DNA from 3 places in the Geobacillus sp. PLS 41 genome. Region 3 is predicted to be linked to each of the others. Evidence: riboswitches for the same ligand, from Rfam matches in the RefSeq annotation. Region 3 holds a riboswitch; each other region holds the start of a gene.
What was found. Region 3 has a riboswitch for cobalamin ahead of ACVX3G_RS11310 ((2Fe-2S) ferredoxin domain-containing protein). Riboswitches for the same ligand answer to the same signal wherever they lie in the genome.
Positions count from the first base shown of each region.

Region 1: linked by a shared signal. The riboswitch ahead of ACVX3G_RS15715 (ribonucleoside-diphosphate reductase subunit alpha) and the one ahead of ACVX3G_RS11310 ((2Fe-2S) ferredoxin domain-containing protein) in region 3 are both predicted to bind cobalamin.
Region 2: linked by a shared signal. The riboswitch ahead of metE (5-methyltetrahydropteroyltriglutamate--homocysteine S-methyltransferase) and the one ahead of ACVX3G_RS11310 ((2Fe-2S) ferredoxin domain-containing protein) in region 3 are both predicted to bind cobalamin.

Region 1 is NZ_CM151395.1:3,139,107-3,142,313, forward strand. Features, by position in the region: gene ACVX3G_RS15715 (ribonucleoside-diphosphate reductase subunit alpha) at 1-1,801, opposite strand, end outside; cobalamin riboswitch at 1,931-2,126, opposite strand; gene asnB (asparagine synthase (glutamine-hydrolyzing)) at 2,328-3,207, opposite strand, start outside.
Region 2 is NZ_CM151395.1:360,775-363,981, reverse strand. Features, by position in the region: gene metE (5-methyltetrahydropteroyltriglutamate--homocysteine S-methyltransferase) at 1-1,654, opposite strand, end outside; cobalamin riboswitch at 1,794-1,983, opposite strand; partial or broken gene ACVX3G_RS01640 (helix-turn-helix domain-containing protein) at 2,564-2,641, shown strand; gene ACVX3G_RS01635 (helix-turn-helix domain-containing protein) at 2,624-3,079, shown strand; gene ACVX3G_RS01630 (response regulator) at 3,148-3,207, shown strand, end outside.
Region 3 is NZ_CM151395.1:2,268,461-2,271,667, reverse strand. Features, by position in the region: gene cobJ (precorrin-3B C(17)-methyltransferase) at 1-210, opposite strand, end outside; gene ACVX3G_RS11315 (HoxN/HupN/NixA family nickel/cobalt transporter) at 212-919, opposite strand; gene ACVX3G_RS11310 ((2Fe-2S) ferredoxin domain-containing protein) at 922-1,296, opposite strand; cobalamin riboswitch at 1,478-1,670, opposite strand; partial or broken gene ACVX3G_RS11305 (RraA family protein) at 1,731-1,871, opposite strand; gene ACVX3G_RS11300 (retropepsin-like aspartic protease) at 1,889-2,269, opposite strand; gene ACVX3G_RS11295 (hypothetical protein) at 2,259-2,513, opposite strand; gene rraA (ribonuclease E activity regulator RraA) at 2,565-3,050, opposite strand.

The DNA of each region.
Region 1 (3,207 bases), 870 kb from region 3:
TCTGCCAATCCGATCCTGGAAACGCCGGGTAGCTCCCTTTCTCTTTGGCGAGCTCCATGCTCGCTTGAATCGCCAAATACGCGATCGTTTCATACAGCTCGTCGGCATAGCGGACCGCTTCGTCCGACTCCCAGCGAATGCCTTTTAACGCCAACAAATGATGCCAGCCAAAGGTTCCAAGCCCGACAGCGCGGTATTTTTGATTCGTCAGGCCGGCTTGCAGCACAGGGATATTGTTTAAATCAATGACATTATCGAGCATCCGCATTTGAATCGGGATCAGCCGCGCCAAAACGCCGTCGGTCACCGCCCGCGCCAAGTTGATCGACGATAAGTTGCAGACGACAAAATCGCCTGGGATTTTCTCAATGATGATCGTCCCGTCTTTCACATATTGCCGCTTCGTCACTGTCGGGCTTTGGTTTTGCGCGATTTCCGTGCAAAGGTTGCTGCAGTAGATCATCCCGAGATGGCGATTCGGATTTTGCCGGTTCACTTCATCGCGGTAAAACATAAACGGCGTCCCCGACTCGAGCTGGCTGCGCATAATGCTTTTCATCACGTCGATCGCCGGCACTTTTTCTTTCGACAGCCTTGGTTCGTTGACGCATTGCCAATATTTTTCCCGAAAGCTGCCGCTCCCTTTTTCCTCATCATAAAAATCTTCCAAGCTAAACCCCATCACCTTCCGCACTTCATGCGGATCAAACAAGTACCAGTCGCCGCGCTGTTCGACTTGCTCCATGAACAAATCAGGGATGCAAACGCCGGTGAACAAATCATGCGTCCGCAGCCGTTCGTCGCCGTTGTTGAGCCGCGCATCGAGAAACGCAAAAATGTCTTTATGCCACACATCCAAATAGACGGAAATGGCTCCCTTTCGCTGTCCCAGTTGATCGACGCTCACCGCTGTATTGTTCAGCTGCTTCATCCACGGGATGACGCCGGAAGAGACCCCTTTGAACCCTTTAATGTCGCTGCCGCGCGAACGGATTTTGCCTAAATAGACGCCGATGCCGCCGCCCGATTTCGACAAATTGGCGATGTCGGTGTTGCTGTCATAAATTCCTTGCAAGCTGTCATCGACCGTATCGACAAAGCAGCTTGAGAGCTGGCCGTACGACTTCCCAGCGTTGGCAAGCGTCGGCGTCGCCACGGTCATGTATAAGTTGCTTAACGCCCAATACGCTTCCTTCACGAGCGCAAGCCGCTGCTTTTGCGGTTCATTCGCCATGAGCGTCATGGCAATGACCAAAAACCGCTCCTGCGGCAATTCATACAACCGCCGCTCATAATCGCGCGCCAAATACCGGTCCGCGAGCGTGCGCAGCCCAATGTACGTAAACAGCTTGTCCTTCTCCGGATCAAGAAACGCACCGATGGCGTCGACTTCTTCTTTCGTATAACGTTCAAGCAAGAACGGACTGTACACCCCTTGTTCCGTCAGCGCAACAAGCAGCGAGTAGAAATCGCCATACCGCTCGCGTTCATCGTACCCGCGCTGCCGCGCCGCTTCACGGTACAATTGCCGCAAATACAGCCGGGCGCACACAAACGTCCAGTCCGGCTCTTCTTCATCAATGTAAGAAAGTCCTTCCAAAATAGCCGTTTGGTGCAGCTGTTCTACCGTGACGGACTCCTTTCGGCTAAGAAGCTGCCAAACACGCTCGACGTATTCATCAAGCGACAGACGGCCGAATCCAGCCGCGGCTTGCTCAATCAGCGCCGCAAACTCTTCACGTGAAAACGAAACCGACTTCCCTTGATCATCGAGGATGACCGTTTTCGTCAATGTGGTCATTCGTTTCTTCCCTCCTCCATAAAAAAATCCGCTCGGGCAGGCGAGCGGATGAAACGACAGACGGAAAAAGGCAGACGAACCCCTTGTTCTTTTCCCCTATCGTTTCATCTTCTCACACCCCGAAGAACATGAAACGTTCCAAGCAAGGCAGGTCTCCTGACTCGTGCATCGTCCTACTTTGGGTCCTTCCCAGCGGCGCGCTGAATGGCTCTTGCCGCCAGTGGCCATCCCATTTCGTCCGCACATACAGTTGCGGGGGCAGTTCCGGATTCACACCGGATTCCCTATTAAGTCCTGATGGACACCGTTGCTTAGCAGAACAATATGTAGTTGTAAAAAAAGACCTCAAAACCAATATATAGTAGTTTAGCATCCTGATGGAACAAGCATATACCAAAACCGGGAAAATTGCAAGAGCGGGAGAAAGCAAATTTTCTCTTTCGCTTCGCCAAAGGCAAGGAAACTGTCCGCACCATCGAAAAAGGCGTTCTAGGTGTCGCCCTTAGAACGCCCTGTCGTTTCCCTGCTACGCCTCCAAAACAGACGCTGGCCGCTCCTCGCTTTGTGCGGATGAAGCAAAATCGTACTTCTTTTCCACATACACTTGATGCCAAACCATAAACGCCAAGACCGTCCACAGCTTGCGGCTGTGGTCCGCCTTGTGGCGGGCATGTTCATCCAGCAGCCGATAGAGCACGTCCTTATGGAACAGATGATCAGTTTCGCTTTCGTGGATGAGCTGTCTCGCCCAGTCATACATTTCGTTTTTCAGCCAGTGGCGAATCGGCACGGGAAACCCTAATTTTTTCCGGTTTAACACATGATCCGGTACGATGCCCTCGGCCGCTTTGCGCAAAATATATTTCGTCGTGCCGTTGGCTGTTTTCATGTCAGGGGCGATTTGCATAGCAACCTCAAATACCTTTTTGTCTAAAAAGGGAACGCGCAGCTCAAGCGAATGGGCCATCGTCATTTTGTCCGCTTTGACTAAAATATCGCCCCTTAGCCATGTATGAAGATCAATATACTGCATCCGGTTGACGGGTGGGTAATGAAGCGTTTCGCGGTAAAAAGGAGCCGTCACCGCCGTATATTCGCGCCCCTCTTGGTACGTTTTGAGCAACGCCGCTTTTTCCTTTTCGCTATAGATTTTCGCATTGCCGACATACCGTTCTTCAAGCGGCGTCGTGCCGCGCTCCAAAAAGCTTTTTCCTTTCATTCCGTCCGGAAGCATCTTCGCGATCACCCGCAACACCGCTTTTACGATGTTTGGCATGCGCGCAAACAGCCGCAACGACTCTGGTTCGCGGTAAATGTTGTAGCCGCCAAACAGCTCGTCCGCCCCCTCGCCGGAAAGCACAACCGTGACATGCTTTCTCGCCTCACGAGCGACAAAATACAGCGGC
Region 2 (3,207 bases), 1.6 Mb from region 3:
TGGTTACAGGGCCTGTCAGCATGCCTTTGACAGGTTTATGGGTCAGCGACTGGGCATATACCGTTTCTTCTACGGTCATCGGTTGTTGGTAGGACACATGGCTAAAAATAATGGGCGGGCGAACACAACGTGATCCATACGATTGTACCCAGCCGTTTGTCGTGCATGCCATGCCTTGCAGCTTTTCACCGAAAAATTCTACCATATCTGTGCGCTCAAATTCCCCATGGACAAGCACGTCGAGCTGCAGTTGCTCTTGAATGTCGATCCATTTTGCGATTTCTTTCTTTATAAAGGACTTATATTGATGATCGTTCCATTCCCCTTTTTTCCACTTCATCCGAGCTTGACGCACGTCGCTCGTCTGCGGGAAGCTGCCGATTGTCGTTGTCGGCAACAGCGGGAGTTGCAAATGTGATTGTTGTATCTTTCGTCGTTTGCTGTAAGGTGTTCGGCTTACCGGAACGGCTGTGATCTCGTTTATTTGTTCTTGTTGTTTGCGGAACTTGGCTAAATTACTGTTTGTTTGTTCGTCGTATTGGATTAGCTTGTCGATTGTTGTGTTTCCTTTCATATATTCTGTCAGCATACGTATTTCATCTAATTTTTCATCGGCAAATGATAAAGCCCCAGCGAGCTCCGGCGGCAGTGAATGTTCGTGTTTTGTCGTGACAGGGACGTGCAGTAAGCTGCAAGACGGTTGAATGATCAGTTGTTCAGCAACGTTTGCTAGATGGTGAAGGAGCGTCGCTTTTTGGGCAAGCGAACTTTTCCATACATTGCGGCCATCTACAATCCCAGCAACTAATATTTTATCTTTCGGAAATCCATAGGTGTTTATGTTTTTCATGTTTTCGCCATTATCATGTACAAAGTCAAGCCCAATGCCTGCGACAGGTAAAGCAACGATTTCACGATAATGCGACACGCTATCAAAATATGTTTGTAAAATAAGGTTTATATTTGGTACACCGCGATGAAAAACTTCATATACATCACGAAATGCATCGACGATGTCATCGTCTATATCTTGGACGAGAATCGGTTCATCGATTTGGACGAATGACACGCCCGCTTCGCTTAGTTGTTTGAATAATTCTACATAAACAGGAACTAATCGTGCGAGATGTTTGCGCCACTCGTGTCGATCGTATTGCTTAGAAAGCAAAAGAAACGTAATCGGTCCAAGCAACACAGGTTTTGTTTCTAAATCGAATGTTTCTTTTACAAGGTTGTATTCTTTCAATAGGCGATTCTCCACTAATCTTGGCTTTGTTTGTCCAATTTCAGGCACGATGTAATGGTAATTTGTATTAAACCATTTCGTCATTTCAAGCGCATGTTGCCCATTTGTCCCGCGTGCCATCGCAAAATATTGCTCAAGTGTATCGTCTATTTGTTGAAATTGCTCTGGAATATATCCAAACATGAATGCTGTATCTAATACGTGATCGTATAAAGAAAAATCTCCAATTGGAATGAGATCGATTCCTTTCTCCATCTGTTTACGAATCGAATCAAGTCGAATCGCTTCCATCATTTTGGTGCATTGTTCTTTGGTGATCTGCCCATTCCAAAACGATTCTAACGTCTTTTTCCATTCTCTTTTCTCCCCAATGCGTGGATACCCTACATTTGAACTGCGGATGAACATGTGGAAGCACCTCCAGTTATTTGATCCCAATCAAGCAAAAAACCCTCTTCCAACGGAAGGAGGGTATAACTAGCTTGTATTGAGATACGTGAAGTGCCTCAATATCATATGTCCTCACTCCTCCCTATGACGCGTAGGTCGAAAGTGCATACAACAGGCAGGTCTCCTGACTTAGCTTCATCGCTGTTTATCTCCTTCCCATTTCAAATGAAACAGTGGATTGTGATAAACAGCTCTGCATCACAGTGGCGCGACCGTGTTGGATTTTCACCAAACTTCCCTTTTAAGGTTCACCACATGTGTGAACCACCTGTTGCGTGAACTGATTATTTGGTTGTATAAAATTTAGAATAAAAGAATTTTTTGTTTTTTTCAACCGAAATGTTTTTGTGAAGGGGTTTTAAGAGGCATAACGGCATAGTAAGCAGGGATATTTTTTGAGTTAATATTAGTATTTTATGTAAAAATATGTTTTTTGTGAAAATGCAGGACTGACGTGTGATTTTCATCCCCGGGTGGAGGGCAAAGTGCGCTGCCCATGGAATTTTTCTGCGAAAACAAAACACCGTTTCTTGTACATTCTTTCAGAAAGCCTTTTCCCTCTTTTCTGAAGAGTGTGCTAAATTTTTTGTGAATTGTTTCGGAGGCTCTTCACCAAAAGTTGTACATGATTTTTTCTGAACATACCCCATTTACGCTTGTAAGGGAAAATCAACAAATCAGTGATTTTTTCAAATCTTTGTGCAGGAAGCTGTATTGCTTGTCAAGTACATGTTGTGGTGAGGAGCCGTTTCGGGCGGAAATTTCCATTTGTTTCAAAGATGGGGAGGAAATTTGATCAAGTTTCACGACTTTGTCATTGACATTCAAATGTATATGGATGGTGGGAAAGACGAGGAGGAGATCCAGATGGATAAGTCGATGAGACACGACATCGCACTGTTTCGGTACAGGATGATCGCTCCGTTGGTGAATGGGCACCTCGACCTGCCTTCCGTTTTGCCTATTCGATCGAGCTTGGCTCTGTTCCCATGTCTTGATCCGACAGCTACTCTTGGCAACACCGGACGCATCCCAGCGTCGACTCGGTTCGGCCTGCTCTTGCTTTGGTTCATTTCCTCTGTGGCAACGGAAAAAATCGCCCTTATTCATTACAGAAATCTTGTGCTCCTCTCCCCCTTAAAGGAGTGGGAGGAAGCGCAATATGGTATAATTTTCTTGACGATTGGAATGCGCCAAGCCTGTTCCGTCCGTCTCTATCCGACAAAAGAACAGGAACCGTATATCCGGAGCATCATAGGATGTTGCCGATTTGTGTACAATCATTTTCTCACTCGCTGGACAGAAGGCCGCCTTGAAGGCATATGTTTGTGTGCACGAATGGTCCACGTTGAAAGAATAGTTCCTCCGGTTTTGGAAAGATGAAAGTAAACCATGAAAATCATGCACGCGAGGTAGTGGACAGGCGTCATGATGAAAAGGGGTGGGTAAAGATGGAACATCACTCTTCGTCCCATGTTCCGCGCATAAAAGTGCTCATCGCCGATGACAAT
Region 3 (3,207 bases):
GGCCCACTTCACCGCCGCTTGGGCGCGGCTCACTTCTTCGGTCATGCCCGTGCTAATGATCTCTTTTCCAGCAATGAGATCGCGCACAAGTTCGATGTACGTTTTGTAGCCAATGATGACGTCGCTTTCTTCAATCGCTTCCCGAGCCCGTTTCGTCATATGGTCGACGCTTCCCGGGCCAAAGCCGACAATGAGCAATTTGCCGCCCACTTTACAGCCCCCCTCTCCATATCTCGATTATCATCGACATCCCTAACCATATGCTGTAAATCCCTGTGACCGCACCAAGGACATAAAACAGTCGTTCCCGCTGCTTTGCTTTCCAAAATCCCCACGATAATCCAGCCGCTGTAGCAATCGTCGCAATGAGCAAGCCGGCGACAAACAGCACAAGCTGAAGGACAGCGGCGCTCACACGCACTTTTCCGACCGCGTGGGTGATAATGGCTAGCTGGGTCGGGCTTTCGACGCCAATGCCATGAATGATGCCGATGATCAAGGCGCCAGCCCAACCAACATGCGAAAAAGAACGGCAACTGTCCATTTCCCGCCTTCCCCGCAGCCATCGAGTAACCGTATGGCCGAACTCATAAAGGAGCTGAAACCGGCTTTTCACCTCACCCCGCCGAAAAAGAGAAAAAAGCATCATCCCGCCAAGAAGCACAAGCGTAACGCCAACTAAGAGCTCAATGGCGGCGGCTGACGACTCGGAAAGCCGGGCGCCGACCATGAGCGCCGCCACCCCCATGACAAACACGATTGCTCCGTGTCCAATAGCGTACATGATTCCGAGCGCCAACTGCTGTCTTCGCCGCGACTCGCTTCCGACCATATCCGCAATGGCCGCGACATGGTCGCTGTCCATCCCATGACGCATGCCGAGAAATATCGCTAACATTACATAACTGGCCCATTCCATCATTACGTCCTCCTCTTTCGAACGCCAATAACCGACTCCGTCCCACCAAGACGGGTCAACCCGTCTTCACGGTATTCATACGTCGCCCACGCGCGAAGCGGCTCGCCGTTTTGCAAATGGCGATGGACGACCTCTTTTGCCTTCTCCGGTGTCATCAACCGGTACCAGACGCCATCCGGGTAGACGATCATCACACACGCATCTTGACAGCGTCCGTTGCAGCGCGTCCTTGTTGTATGGACAGCGTCGTCAAGCCCAAGGCGGGCGATTTCCTCGCGCACCGCGGTTGTCACGTCATCTCCGCCATGGCGGAGGCACGTCCCTCCGTTGCAAATGAGCACATGATGCTTCATTCCCCGCAAATCCCACGTCGCCACCAAATCCCCCCTTTTGCTAGAATGGTAGAATGAAATGCGGCAGACGGACGGTTTTTCGACAAAAGAAAAAGCACCTCTACAGCAGAGGTGCAGAAAAATGTATACGAAAGCCGTAAACGGCCCAAACAGGGCCCCTAAAGCCGTCATTCTCCCGCACGTCTGCCTATAGTCCCGTAGGCATCCGTCCGATCCAAACAAGGCAGGTCTCCTGACTTAGGATCATCGCTTGGCGGCGTCTTCCCGAAGCATCCTTCAGTGACTTGTTGCCGCAAAGCTCCCCATCACAGTGGCGGGCACCGTGCCGGATTTTCACCGAGCTTCCCTTTTTCACCCAAGCCCTAAGCGGGCTAGGCACCTTGTTTGTCTTACCGCCATATATGCGCTGTCATGGAACAAGCATCCGTTTTCATCGTAGTACAACCAATGCGTTGCCGTCAACCGTTTTTTGCCGACAAATCTTTGTTGGCGACGACAACGCCGTCCGCATCAGCGTACACGTACGCCCCTGGCTCCCAGCGGACGCCGCCAAACTCGAGCGCAACGTCGCGGGCGCCTTTTCCTTCTTTTTGGCATTTCGAGCGGGCGTTCCATTTCAACCAGAACGATACATCTCCAACTTGTCCAGGTCTAAGACAAATCCAGCGCCCAGCAATATATCCAATCCTAACAAACCGTTAATCCCCTCATAGTCCATCCCGCTAAAATCAATTTCATACTCTCTTAGCTGGAAAGAATCTAGCTGAATACAGTCTAATTTTTTTGTAAACGCGTACTCTTTCCCACCGATTCCGTAATAAGCCACAATACGATCGCCCGGCTCTACCCGCAAATGAATATCTTCTACTGCATTTTGAGAAATCACTGTTTTCGCCGCACCAGTATCAATCACCATATTATGAATCAACTTAGACCTTCCTTGATAAACGATTTCGATCGATGCAAACAGCAAGCCTTCACGATATTCAATCTGCATAATGAAATTTCCCTCTCAGGCCAATCGCTCCCCGAACTTTTAAAACAATCTCCTTGTGGCTAGTATGATAAACAAGCTGATTCCCTTTCGATTGCAGCAACTCACGAGTTGCATCCTTGTCCGAAACCGTTCCGATAACAGCCACCTCTTCAATGATTTCTTGATCTCCCTCTAAATGGGACTTTAATACTTGTAATTTCACAAATTGATTTGGATACAATGAACGCACTTCCTGCCATTCCATCTCCATCGCCTCAACCTGTTCGTTGTATTGAACGAGACTCAACCGCAGCCGTCAACCATTTTTCGCCAACAAATCTTTGTTGGCGACGACAACGCCGTCCGCATCAGCGTACACGTACGCCCCTGGCTCCCAGCGGACGCCGCCAAACTCGAGCGCAACGTCGCGTGAGCCTTTTCCCTCTTTTTTGCTTTTCACCGGGCATGTGCCGATCGCCATCACGCCAATCGGCATGGCGCCAATTTCCGCTGAATCGCGGATGCAGCCGTGGATGATGACGCCAGCAAGCCCCCTCTCGCAAGCGATTTGCGCCAGCCGGTCGCCTAATAGCGCGACGCGGCGCGAGCCTTTTCCATCGACCACGAGCACCGTCCCCGGCGGCACCGTCTCCAGCGCTTCTCGGACAAGGACGTTGTCTTCAAACACATCGACCGTCGCAATCGGCCCGGAAAACGCCCGCTTTCCGCCGTACGATTGGAACGGCAACTCGCATACTTGCAACTCGTCTAAAAATTGATCGCATAAATCGGCTGTTTTCATTGTCGCTCTCCCCTTTCATGTTTTGCATTCGCCGTCATTCGCCAAAATCCTTCTGCCTCAGCAGTTTTTTGTCGACGATCTTTCATTCGAACGACTGACACGAACGCGGCGATGTGAACCAAACCATTGTGTGGCGGTTAATCGCTTCGATGTATTC